Regions from separate parts of the Megasphaera sp. ASD88 genome, predicted to be linked through region 1. Evidence: riboswitches for the same ligand, from Rfam matches in the RefSeq annotation. Region 1 holds a riboswitch; the other holds the start of a gene.
The links. A riboswitch is a leader RNA that binds a small molecule or an ion and turns the genes downstream of it on or off. The one in region 1 is predicted to bind cobalamin.
Positions count from the first base shown of each region.

Region 2: it holds a riboswitch for cobalamin, as region 1 does, so the genes downstream of both, CJ260_RS06225 (sirohydrochlorin cobaltochelatase) here and CJ260_RS01620 (MotA/TolQ/ExbB proton channel family protein) in region 1, are expected to answer to the same signal.

Region 1 covers NZ_NQXW01000001.1:309,444-314,593, reverse strand. The annotation lists gene CJ260_RS01625 (DEAD/DEAH box helicase family protein) at 1-2,516, shown strand, start outside; cobalamin riboswitch at 2,671-2,851, shown strand; gene CJ260_RS01620 (MotA/TolQ/ExbB proton channel family protein) at 2,965-3,585, shown strand; gene CJ260_RS01615 (biopolymer transporter ExbD) at 3,582-3,995, shown strand; gene CJ260_RS01610 (TonB family protein) at 3,992-4,753, shown strand; gene CJ260_RS01605 (TonB-dependent siderophore receptor) at 4,785-5,150, shown strand, end outside.
Region 2 covers NZ_NQXW01000008.1:52,296-57,445, forward strand. The annotation lists gene CJ260_RS06220 (hypothetical protein) at 1-921, shown strand, start outside; gene CJ260_RS06225 (sirohydrochlorin cobaltochelatase) at 991-2,001, opposite strand; cobalamin riboswitch at 2,147-2,327, opposite strand; gene CJ260_RS06230 (PPK2 family polyphosphate kinase) at 2,371-3,270, opposite strand; gene CJ260_RS06235 (GntR family transcriptional regulator) at 3,557-4,264, shown strand; gene CJ260_RS06240 (bile acid:sodium symporter family protein) at 4,550-5,150, shown strand, end outside.

The DNA.
Region 1 (5,150 bases):
AACAGAATTTCCAAGTCCGGCCTATGATATTTTTAACCAACGGCTATGAAACGTATTTTTGGGATGATGTAGGCAGTACGCCGCGGAATGTCAGCAACGTATTTAGCGAAGAGGATTTGGAACGGCTTATGAACCGCCGCACAGAATCACATCGTGATTTACATACGATTCCCATTGACGACGCCATTACGGACCGAGTATACCAGAAAGAAGCGATTCGCGCCGTGTGTTCCGAAATCCAGCGCGGCGTGCGTAAGCATTTGCTGGTCATGGCGACGGGGACGGGAAAGACGCGGACTGTTGCCAGCTTGGTAGACGTGCTGTCGAAGGGTAATTACGTGACGAACGTTTTATTTCTTGCCGACCGCACGGCGTTAGTGACGCAGGCGAAAGACTCGTTTAAAAATTATCTGCCCCGCATGTCTTTGTGCAATTTATGCAGTAATAAAAAAGAAAAGGACGCTCGTATTGTCTTTTCTACATATCCGACGATTCTCAACGCCATTGACGATACGAAGCGGCCCGAAGATGTGCGGGAATTTACGCCGGCTCATTTTGACCTCATCGTTATCGACGAAAGCCATCGCAGTATTTTCCGTAAATATAGGGAAATCTTTGATTATTTCGATGCAGTTTTAGTAGGGTTAACGGCTACGCCTAAAATGGATGTAGATAGAAATACGTATGAGTTTTTCGAGCTGGACGATAATATACCGACCTATGCCTATGGGTATCAGGAAGCCGTCGACGAAGGGTATTTGGTACCGTATTACAACTACGAGGTGTATACGAAGTTTTTAACCGAAGGGATTACGTATGACGACTTATCGCCAGAAGATAAAAAACGGTTTGAAGACGATTTCGTAGAAGACGACGGAGTGGTGCCCGATTTTATTTCCGAAGCATTGCTGAATAAGACGGTATATAACATAGAAACAATAGACAACGTGCTGCAGGAGGTCATGGAAAAGGGGATTCGGACAAACGGCGGCGATATGCTGGGCAAGACGATTATTTTTGCGCAGAACCAACGGCATGCGCAGCTTATTGTAGAGCGGTTCGACAAGCTCTACCCAGAGTATCATGGAAATTTTGCGGCCCGCGTAGTTTGTACCGATTCGTATGTTCAAAGTATCATTGACAAGTTTAAGCAGAAGGACAGCGGTCTTCAGATCGCCGTTTCCGTCGACATGCTCGATACGGGTATCGACGTGCCGGAATGCGTCAATTTGGTCTTCTTCAAAAAGGTCCGCAGTAAGACGAAGTTTTGGCAGATGATTGGCAGAGGGACGCGGCTTTGTCCGACGCTGGAGTGCAATGACTTCAGACGGGGCGAATACGTAGGAAAGAAATACTTCCTCATCTTCGATTATTGCAGTAATTTTGCCTATTTCCGCGAACATGAAAACGACGCCGGCAATGGAAATATTCGGACGCTGTCAGAAAATATTTTTATCAAACGGATTACTTTGGCTGCTGATTTGCAGGACAGCAAATTTGCAGCAGATACGTATCAGGCATTGCGAAATGAATTAGTTCAGACTTGCCGAAAGCAAATTCAGGCATTGAACACGAATTTGAGTACGGTCCGTCTGCACTTGCGGTATATCGATACATATCGTAAAGACGACGCATTGACCTATATCAGCGATACAGCGAAAGCGGAGCTGGAGAGGGAAATTGCCCCTCTTGTGCAGATGAAGGATCGCGATGAAATGGCCAAGCGCTTCGATAACTTCATGTACGGCCTGATGATTGCCCTTGCGGAGAAGAAAAAGGAGTACGAGTCGGCTAGAAGGCAGCTATGCCAAATTGCCAGTCAGCTGGAAAAGCAGATAAGCATCGTCATGGTCAAGGCGCAGCTCAGCCTCATTAAGTCCATTAATACGGAAACGTTTTGGATGGATGCCGACCTGTGTACGTTTGAACATGTGCGCTGCAGCCTGCGGAGCCTGATGCAGTTTTTGGATGGCCCCAGGCCAAAGCCTGTCGTCTATACTATGCTGACAGACCCGGTTATTGCGACTAAACTAGGCGAGCCGGTCACGCCGTATGCTTTTAAGGATTATAAGGAAAAAGTGAACCGTTATGTAAATGAACACAAGGACGACGTTGTCATTCAGCGATTGATTCATAATGTTCCTCTGACGGTAAAAGATTACCAGGAATTAGAACGGATTTTCACGGAAGATTTAGGTTCGAAGCAGGAATATGAACAACAATACGGACAATTAGGCTTTGGCCTCTTGGTCCGTCAAATTGCTAAAATGGATCACGATGCGGCAGAAAAGGCCTTTTCTCATCTTATTAACGAACGGTCGCTTAATGAAAAGCAAATTAACTTTATCCGGCAAATTATCAACTATATTGAAGTAAATGGATATATGGATTCTCCGCAGGTCTTATTAGATCCGCCTTTTGACCGGCCAAATAATATAATGGAAATTTTCGATATGCAGGAAATTACAGAAATATCGCAAATCATCGCTTCGATTAAGAAAAATGCGGAAATTTAATGCACAAAACGGGATAACGGTGGTGAAGAGGCCGTTATCCCCTTCGAATGTACATGGTATTGATTTTTTTCGTCTTCTATGACGAAACGGAGCCGTTCGTACAGAAATCCGCGTATTGACAGGCCCTAGGGGGCATGCTATAGTTAATTGAAATCTATTTATATGCAGGTCAGGTGTCGCAGACTTAATAGAGAAGTCCGGTGAAACTCCGGCGCGGTCCCGCCGCTGTAATGAGGAGCGACGCTGCAATATGTCACTGTACCCCATAGGTATGGGAAGGCGCAGCGGAGCGATGAATCCGAGCCAGAAGAACTGCCTGACTGATAATCACCGATAGACCTGCGAGCGATGGGAATGGAGATTCAATGGTGCGCGAATAGCCGTGAGGGATATCCCTGCGGCTTTTTTTTATTTAGGAAACGGTGACGGCATTGCCGGGGAGGGAGATATGGAATCCATAGCAGAAGGCCTGCAGTTGTTTCAAAGGGGCGGCATCGTCATGTACGCCCTGCTGGCCTGTTCGTTGTTTGTCGTGTACGTAGGTGTCGAGCGGTGGCTCTTTTATCAGCGCATGGACGCCGGGAAGGCTTTTGCCCAGCAATTTTACACGTACATGAAATTGAAAAAATATGACGAAGCCTGTGAAGCGGCCCGTCGGGGGCGGGGCGGTCTGGCTTTGATTTTGTCCGACGCCTTCGCTTGCGACGACGAGCGGCGCGGCGCCTTTGTCGAAGTGCAGTCTGGCGTATTGCTGGCCAAGCTGCGCAGCCGCTTGTATTATTTGAGCGTCATTGTCACCATGGCTCCCTTGCTGGGGCTTCTCGGGACGATCAGCGGCATGATTACGTCGTTCAGCATTTTCAACGTCGAATCGGGGCAGGCTATCGCCATTACGGGCGGCGTCGGCGAGGCTCTCGTGGCGACGGCCTTCGGGTTGTGCGTAGCCATTTTGGCTCTGGCCGTTCATGCCTATTTTACGCAGCGCCTGGACCGCATCATCACGGATATGGAACTGTGTTTTTCTGCTCTTGAGCTGATGCCGCGCAAGGAACGGGAGCGAGTATCATGAGACTGCGGGACAGACGGCAATTTACGAAGCCGGAGGTCATGATTATCCCCATGATCGACATCATGTTTTTCCTCCTGGTTTTCTTTATGATCAGCACGCTGTACATGGTCGACTTGAAGACCGTCGGCGTCGATTTGCCCCAGGCCGTCCATGCCGAGGCTCAGACGAAGGTCAACTACGTCGTGACGATGAAAAAAGACGGGACGCTATGGCTGGAAGATAAGAAAATCAGCCGCGGTGATTTAGTGCGGCAGGCTGCCGAAGCGCAGCGCCGCAGCGGGCAGTTTTCCGTCGTCATCCGAGCCGATCAAGGATTGGATTACGGACAAGTCATGGCCCTGCTCGATGAGCTGAAGGGTGCAGGCGTTACCCATTTCGGCCTGGCTGCGGAAAGCGGCGGTGCGAAGTGAGGCGCGAGGACAAGGATAAGCGGCTGGCTCTGTTCGTTTCGCTGGCCGTCCATGGGGCGCTGTTCGTCGTGCTGGCGGCGGCTGGCGTGTTCACCTTTATCCAGACCCGTTCCCAGGCCGAGCCAATCGACGTGACGGTGTACAATGAAGATTCGATGAACAACCTGCCGAAACTGGGCGGCGGAGACGGCGGCCCGACATATGACGCGCCGGCCAGCCCGATGCCGGCCATCGACGAGTCCTATACCGAAGAGGTGCAGGAACAGCGGGAAGTGCAGAAGATCATGGCCGAGACGGGCGTCGACGCTGCCCAGGCTAAGGAAATCGCGGCGGCTCATAGGACGCAATCTGCGGCTGGGCAAGGCCCTTCGTCTGAAGGACAAGGCCGCGATGCAGGGCAGGGAACGTCCGGTTCGGGGAGTGAATCCGGCTCCAGCGGAAGTGCTGCCGGTGTTCCCGGCGGCGACGGACTGCGGCCGGCGACGAAAGCCCGCCTCGTATCGGTACCCGACGTGAATTCCTATTATCCGGAAGAACTGCGGCGGAAAAATATCGGCGGAACCGTGACGGTTCACATCGTCGTCAGCGCGGACGGCTCCGTTGCCAGCGCGTCGGTTTCTGCTTCGTCGGGATATGCGGCCATGGACGAGGCGGCCGTGCAGATCGCCTACGGCTGCGTGTACGAACCGGCGCAGAACAGCTACGGTCAGGCTGTAGCTTCGGAAAGAGAGCTGAATATTCCCTTTCAAATACGTTAATGGTACTATATAGTATATAAGGAGCACATATATGACATCACATAAAACACTGCTTTCGCTGATCTGTCTGTCGCTGGCAGGGAGCGTATCTGTCGGCGCGGCGGCGGAGGAAGCAGACACGGATACGATCGTCGTGACGGCTGACCGCTATCAGCCGGTGCTGACGGCTCAGGCGTTGCAGGAAAAACAGTCGAACACGGCGGTTATTACGGCAGAAGATTTGGAACGAAATCAATACATCGACGTGCAGACGGCGCTGGAACAGGTCAACGGCGTTACCGTGACGGAACAGGTGCCGGGAACGTCGGCTTATATCCGCCTGAACGGCGACGACCGGGTTCTCGTCCTCGTCGACGGTCAGCCTATTACGAATCCTCAAAGCGCCGCCTATGGCCGC
Region 2 (5,150 bases), on a different contig from region 1:
CTGGATATGGACAAGCTGGAGCAGAATCCCGAATACGTGCAGCATCTGTATAAGATGATCAACCGCTTCCTGGACTTCGATTTCGTCTTCTACGACTTCTGCGACATTCAAAACGCCAACCTCATCATCCTGCGCGGCGCCTTCGCCGTCCAGTACGCCATGTCCAACAATCCGCCCCGGTTCACCATGTGCACGTACATCTTCGACGAATCGACGGTTTGGGACATTTATGAAAAATTCAGCTTTACAGGCACGGAAAAGGAACCCCTCATTTCCGTCAGCAGCTCCCTCGGCATGGACGAAATGGGATACCGCACGGCCTTCTACGCGGCAAACAGCTTTTTCTTCTTCCTGACGAACGGCTTTGAATTCCTCCTGCCTCATGAAGTCTTCGAAAGCATTATCCGCGAAGTATCACCGGAGCAGGCCTTCTCAGTCCAGCGCCTCTGCGTCACGTGGGAAGAAATCGTAAACGCCGCGGAAATCGAGTTCATCACGACGACGTCGTCCCTCATGCGGTATTTAGAAACGGGATACATCTACCTGACCGACGTGGAATACTCCCTGACAGCGGAAGAACGGAAGGAACACATTCAGACCGTGCTGGAAACGATGCAGATCAACCCGCACATCGTCATCGGCGTGCTGCCCTCCTTCGGCGGCGACTCGACGTACAAGGGGGAAAACGTGTCCTTCTACTCCAACTACAAGACGGGCTTCCTGAAAAAGAACAAAAAATACATCCACAATCAGGCCAGCCCCTTCTACCTCATCGTCAACCGCCGGCTCCACTCTATCTTCCTCAAGTATTTCCAGGGCTTAAAAAACCTGAACGTATACCATCAGTATACGCTGGAGCAGCTGAACCAAAAATACGACCAGTACAAGCCCCTCATCGAGCGGACCTTATCCTTGAAATAACGATACGTATATGCAAATACGGCATTGGGATGCAGACCCAATGCCGTATTTGCATATATAAATGAATCTTTATTTTGTATGTCTTTCCAGCGCATCCCAGGCCTCGTCAGCCCGCTGCACGAACAACTGCCGGACGGCTTCGTTTTCGCCCAGACCGTGAATATACGGCGTGACGGCAAAGCCGGCTCTTTCCAAGATGCTCTTGTGGGAATCTTCTTCGCTGCCAGCCATGTCGTTGTTGGCGTGGTCGCCGGCGACGACCATCATAGGCATGATAGTCACATGCTCGATTCCCTTAGCCTTCAGCATCGGAATGACCGTATCGAGGTGGGGCCAGCCTTCGACGGAATAGACGAAGACGTTCCCCAGGCCGGCCGCGTCAAAGCAGCTCTGCAGGACGGAATAATAGGCGTTGGCCGGATGGGGCGTGCCGTGGGCCATGACCAGGACGGCGTCGGTCTCGTCTAACGGCGGGAACTGCGTCGCTATGGCCTGCACGAATTCGGCCACGTCGTCGCGCTGGTTTTCCTGGCCCATCCAATACAGGACGGGCGTGCCCAAGGTCATCTTTTTAAACTGACCCTTGTACATATCGAACAAGGCGGCGTTGTAATCGTACTCTATGCCGGGAATGACGTTGAGCGTCGTAACGGCGACGCGCGTATAGCCCTCGTTCTTCAGCTGTTCCAGAGCCTGCTCCGGCGTAGGAATATGCAGGCCTTCGTTCTGTTGAATGCGGTCGATAATGATGTGGGACGTAAAGGCCAAGACGACCTTCGTATCGGGATGGGCGGCCTGAATTTCCGCTACGGTCTTATCGATCGTCGCCGCCCTGTTTTCCGCGTACGTCGTGCCGAAACTCAATACGAGGATAGCGTCTTTATTTTCCGCATCCTGCATGGCCGGATTGTCGTACGACCGGACGCCGATCTGCGCCGCCTGACGCAGGGCCGGCGTAGCGTTCTTTACCTCCCGATTCAGGGTATAGCCGGCCGAGCTGGCCGGAAGGGCGCCGACCGCGCCGATTGAAATGCCAAGTACTGCCATTGTCACAACCTTCTTCCATCGTTTCTTCTTCATACTATCACTCCTATGTCCGTTGATGATTACATACTGCCGTCACCACCCAACGCATAGGCATATATAAAATGCCGCACGAATCCCGTGCGGCATAGTCATAGCGTCATATACGCATTCAATCTCCATCCCCATCGCTCGCAGGTCTGTCGGTGATTATCAGTCAGGCAGTTCTTCTGGCTCGGATTCATCGCTCCGCTGCGCCTTCCCATGCCTATGGGGCACAGTGACATCATGCAGCATAGCTCATCCTTACAGCGGCGGGACCGCGCCGGCATTGCACCGGTCTTCTCTATTAAGTCTGCGACACCTGACCTGCAATATGTAATTTCATTTACTATAGCATGACATATATCCCTATGTCAAAGACTTTTATTTCATGCTTTCTTTGATGGATTTCAAGTCTTCAATGTCGATGTTTTTCAAAATCTTGCGGAACTGCTCCAGCTGGCTTTCTACCTCCGCCGACAGCTTGGGGAAATCAGGATTGATTTCCCGCAGCGATTTCAGGACGATCTGAGCCACGACGTACCGCGTATACCACTTGTTGTCCGCCGGTACGACATACCACGGCGCGTAGTTCTTCGTCGTCGCCGAGATGACCTCGCTGTACACCTTCTGATAGCGGTTCCAGTACTGCCGTTCTTCGATATCGGACATGGAAAACTTCCAGTTCTTCTGCTTGGTCACGATGCGGTCGATGAGGCGCTTTTTCTGCTCGGCCTTCGACACGTGGAGAAAAATCTTGATGACCGGGAACCCATTTTCCGTCAGGTATTTTTCCCAGTCGCAAATCTGGCGGTACCGCTTCTTCCAGATGCCGTCGCTGATCAGCTCTTCCGGCAGGCCGTCGCTTTCAATCAAGTTGTGAATGCGTGCTATGACGACGTCCTCGTAGTGAGAGCGGTTGAATATGCCGATTTCGCCGCGGCTGGGCAGGGCCTTGTTGACGCGCCACATGTAGTCGTGTTCCTTTTCTTCCGTGCTGGGCTGCTTGAAGCTGTGAACGTGGACCGCCGCCGGGTTCAGGCGAGCGAACACGTGCTTGATCGTGCCGTCCTTGCCGGCCGCATCCATGGCCTGCAGCACGATCAAAATGCCGTACTGGCCTTCGGCAAACAGCTTTTCCTGCCACTGCTTCATTTCTTCAATGGCCTGGGGCATGAGCTCCGTCTTGACCTTTTCCTTATCTATGTCGACGTCGCAGACTGTAGAAAACTTGCTCAAATCAATTTTTTCGCCTTCCCTGGCTAAATATCTCTTGATGTCCATACTTAACCTGCCTTCCCTCTCCCGAAGGAGCTATATCATTTATTTATATTGTACATCGTATCATGAATTTTATAAATAATAAAAAAACATATTTACCATTACAAATTCACATTAAAAATCTTCATCTATCCCGAAACTGCCGGCCATAAGCCGTCTGCCGCGCCGTGTCTCCCCGTCCGGGCCGGCGCGGCGCTCCTTGCAGATTTTGAAAGTCCCCGTCCCTACACATTGCCGGAAGTCCTGCTATAATAAAGCTGTACAATGGCTCTGGACAGGAGGTACCCGGATGGACAAGATGTCGATAGAATTACTCCAGCAACAAAACCCGTTCATGTCGCTGAACGACATTACCTACACGATTTTGCTTCAGGAAATCGTATGCTTCCGCATCCCTCCCGGCAGCTGGATTAACGAAAACGCCGTGGCCAAACAGCTGGGCATCAGCCGTTCGCCCATGAAATACGCCCTGAGCCGTTTGGAAAAGGAGGGCTACGTCAAAAAATCCCATAAGTACAGCGTGACGGGCTTCTCCATCAAGGAATACACCGATTTAAAGGAGCTGTGTTTCCTTTTGGAATCGTACGCCGCCGGCCGGGCCGCCGTCGTCGCGACGGATAGGCAGTTGGAAGAACTGCGCGGCTTGGCCCGCCAAATGAACGACATATGCTGCCGCGTAGACGAAACGCCCCGGGACGTCCTGTCGCGGACGATCATGGATTTGGAATACCAATTCCACTTAAAGCTCGTCATGCTCGCCGATTCGCCTTTATTATCCGACCTGTACGAGCAAATCAAGTTCAAGCTGTTCCGCTACCGCAGCTATATGATTTACAATCCGCCCGAAGGGTATTACGACATCATCGAAACGGATCACCTGGTCATCTGCGACGTCCTAGCCCTGCACGACCGCCAGCTGGCCGAATCCATCCTGCGCCGTCACCTGAGCTTCTTCAACACCCACTTCCTTAAATTATTTCATATAAACAGTTTATAAATATCATATTTCAAAAGTCAAAAGCATTGTCTGTAATTAAATTTACGGCAATGCTTTTATTTTTTGTTTAACATTCCAGTCATTTTATGGCCTTAAGCTGAATAATTTCACCCTTTTCCCAGCCGTTTGTACAAATTTTGACACATTCGGAAGGATAGGATATTCTACAATTAACTAAAACGCATTTATAATATGCATTTAAAACATGTTATAAATGGAACGTGTTCGTTTTATCAAAGCCAATTACACAAAGCAGATTCTTTTACAAGCGGAGGTGTTTAGGTCATGGCTGGTTTATTAAAATTTGTTTCCTTTTTTACCAAATACGTCACGTTGTGGGTCATCCTCTGCGCCGTATTTGCCTATTTCTTTCCCGAGCCGCTGAAGCCTTACGGCAGCTGGATTTCCTATTTTTTAGGCATTATCATGCTCAGCATGGGCCTGTCCATGTCACCCAACGACTTTAAGCTCATCTTCTCCCGACCGAAGGACGTCATCATCGGCGTCGTCACCTTGTACGTCTTTATGCCCCTCGTCGGGCTCGGCATCGGCACCTTCCTCAACCTCTCGCCGATGCTCCTCGTCGGCTTCGTCCTCCTCGGCTGCTGTCCTACGGGTACGTCATCCAACGTCATGACCTTCCTGGCAAAGGGCGATAAGGCCTTGTCCGTCACCATTTCCAGCATCAGCACCATCGTAGCGCCATTTATCATGCCCGTGCTGCTCCTGTTTTACGTAAAGCAGTACGTAGACATCGACGCCGTGGGATTATTCATCAGCATTATTCAGATTATCATCATTCCCATCGTCTTAGGGCTTATCGTCAATAAGGTCTGCAAAAAGCAGATGCCGGTCATTCAAAAGATCGTCCCCTTATTTACAGTGC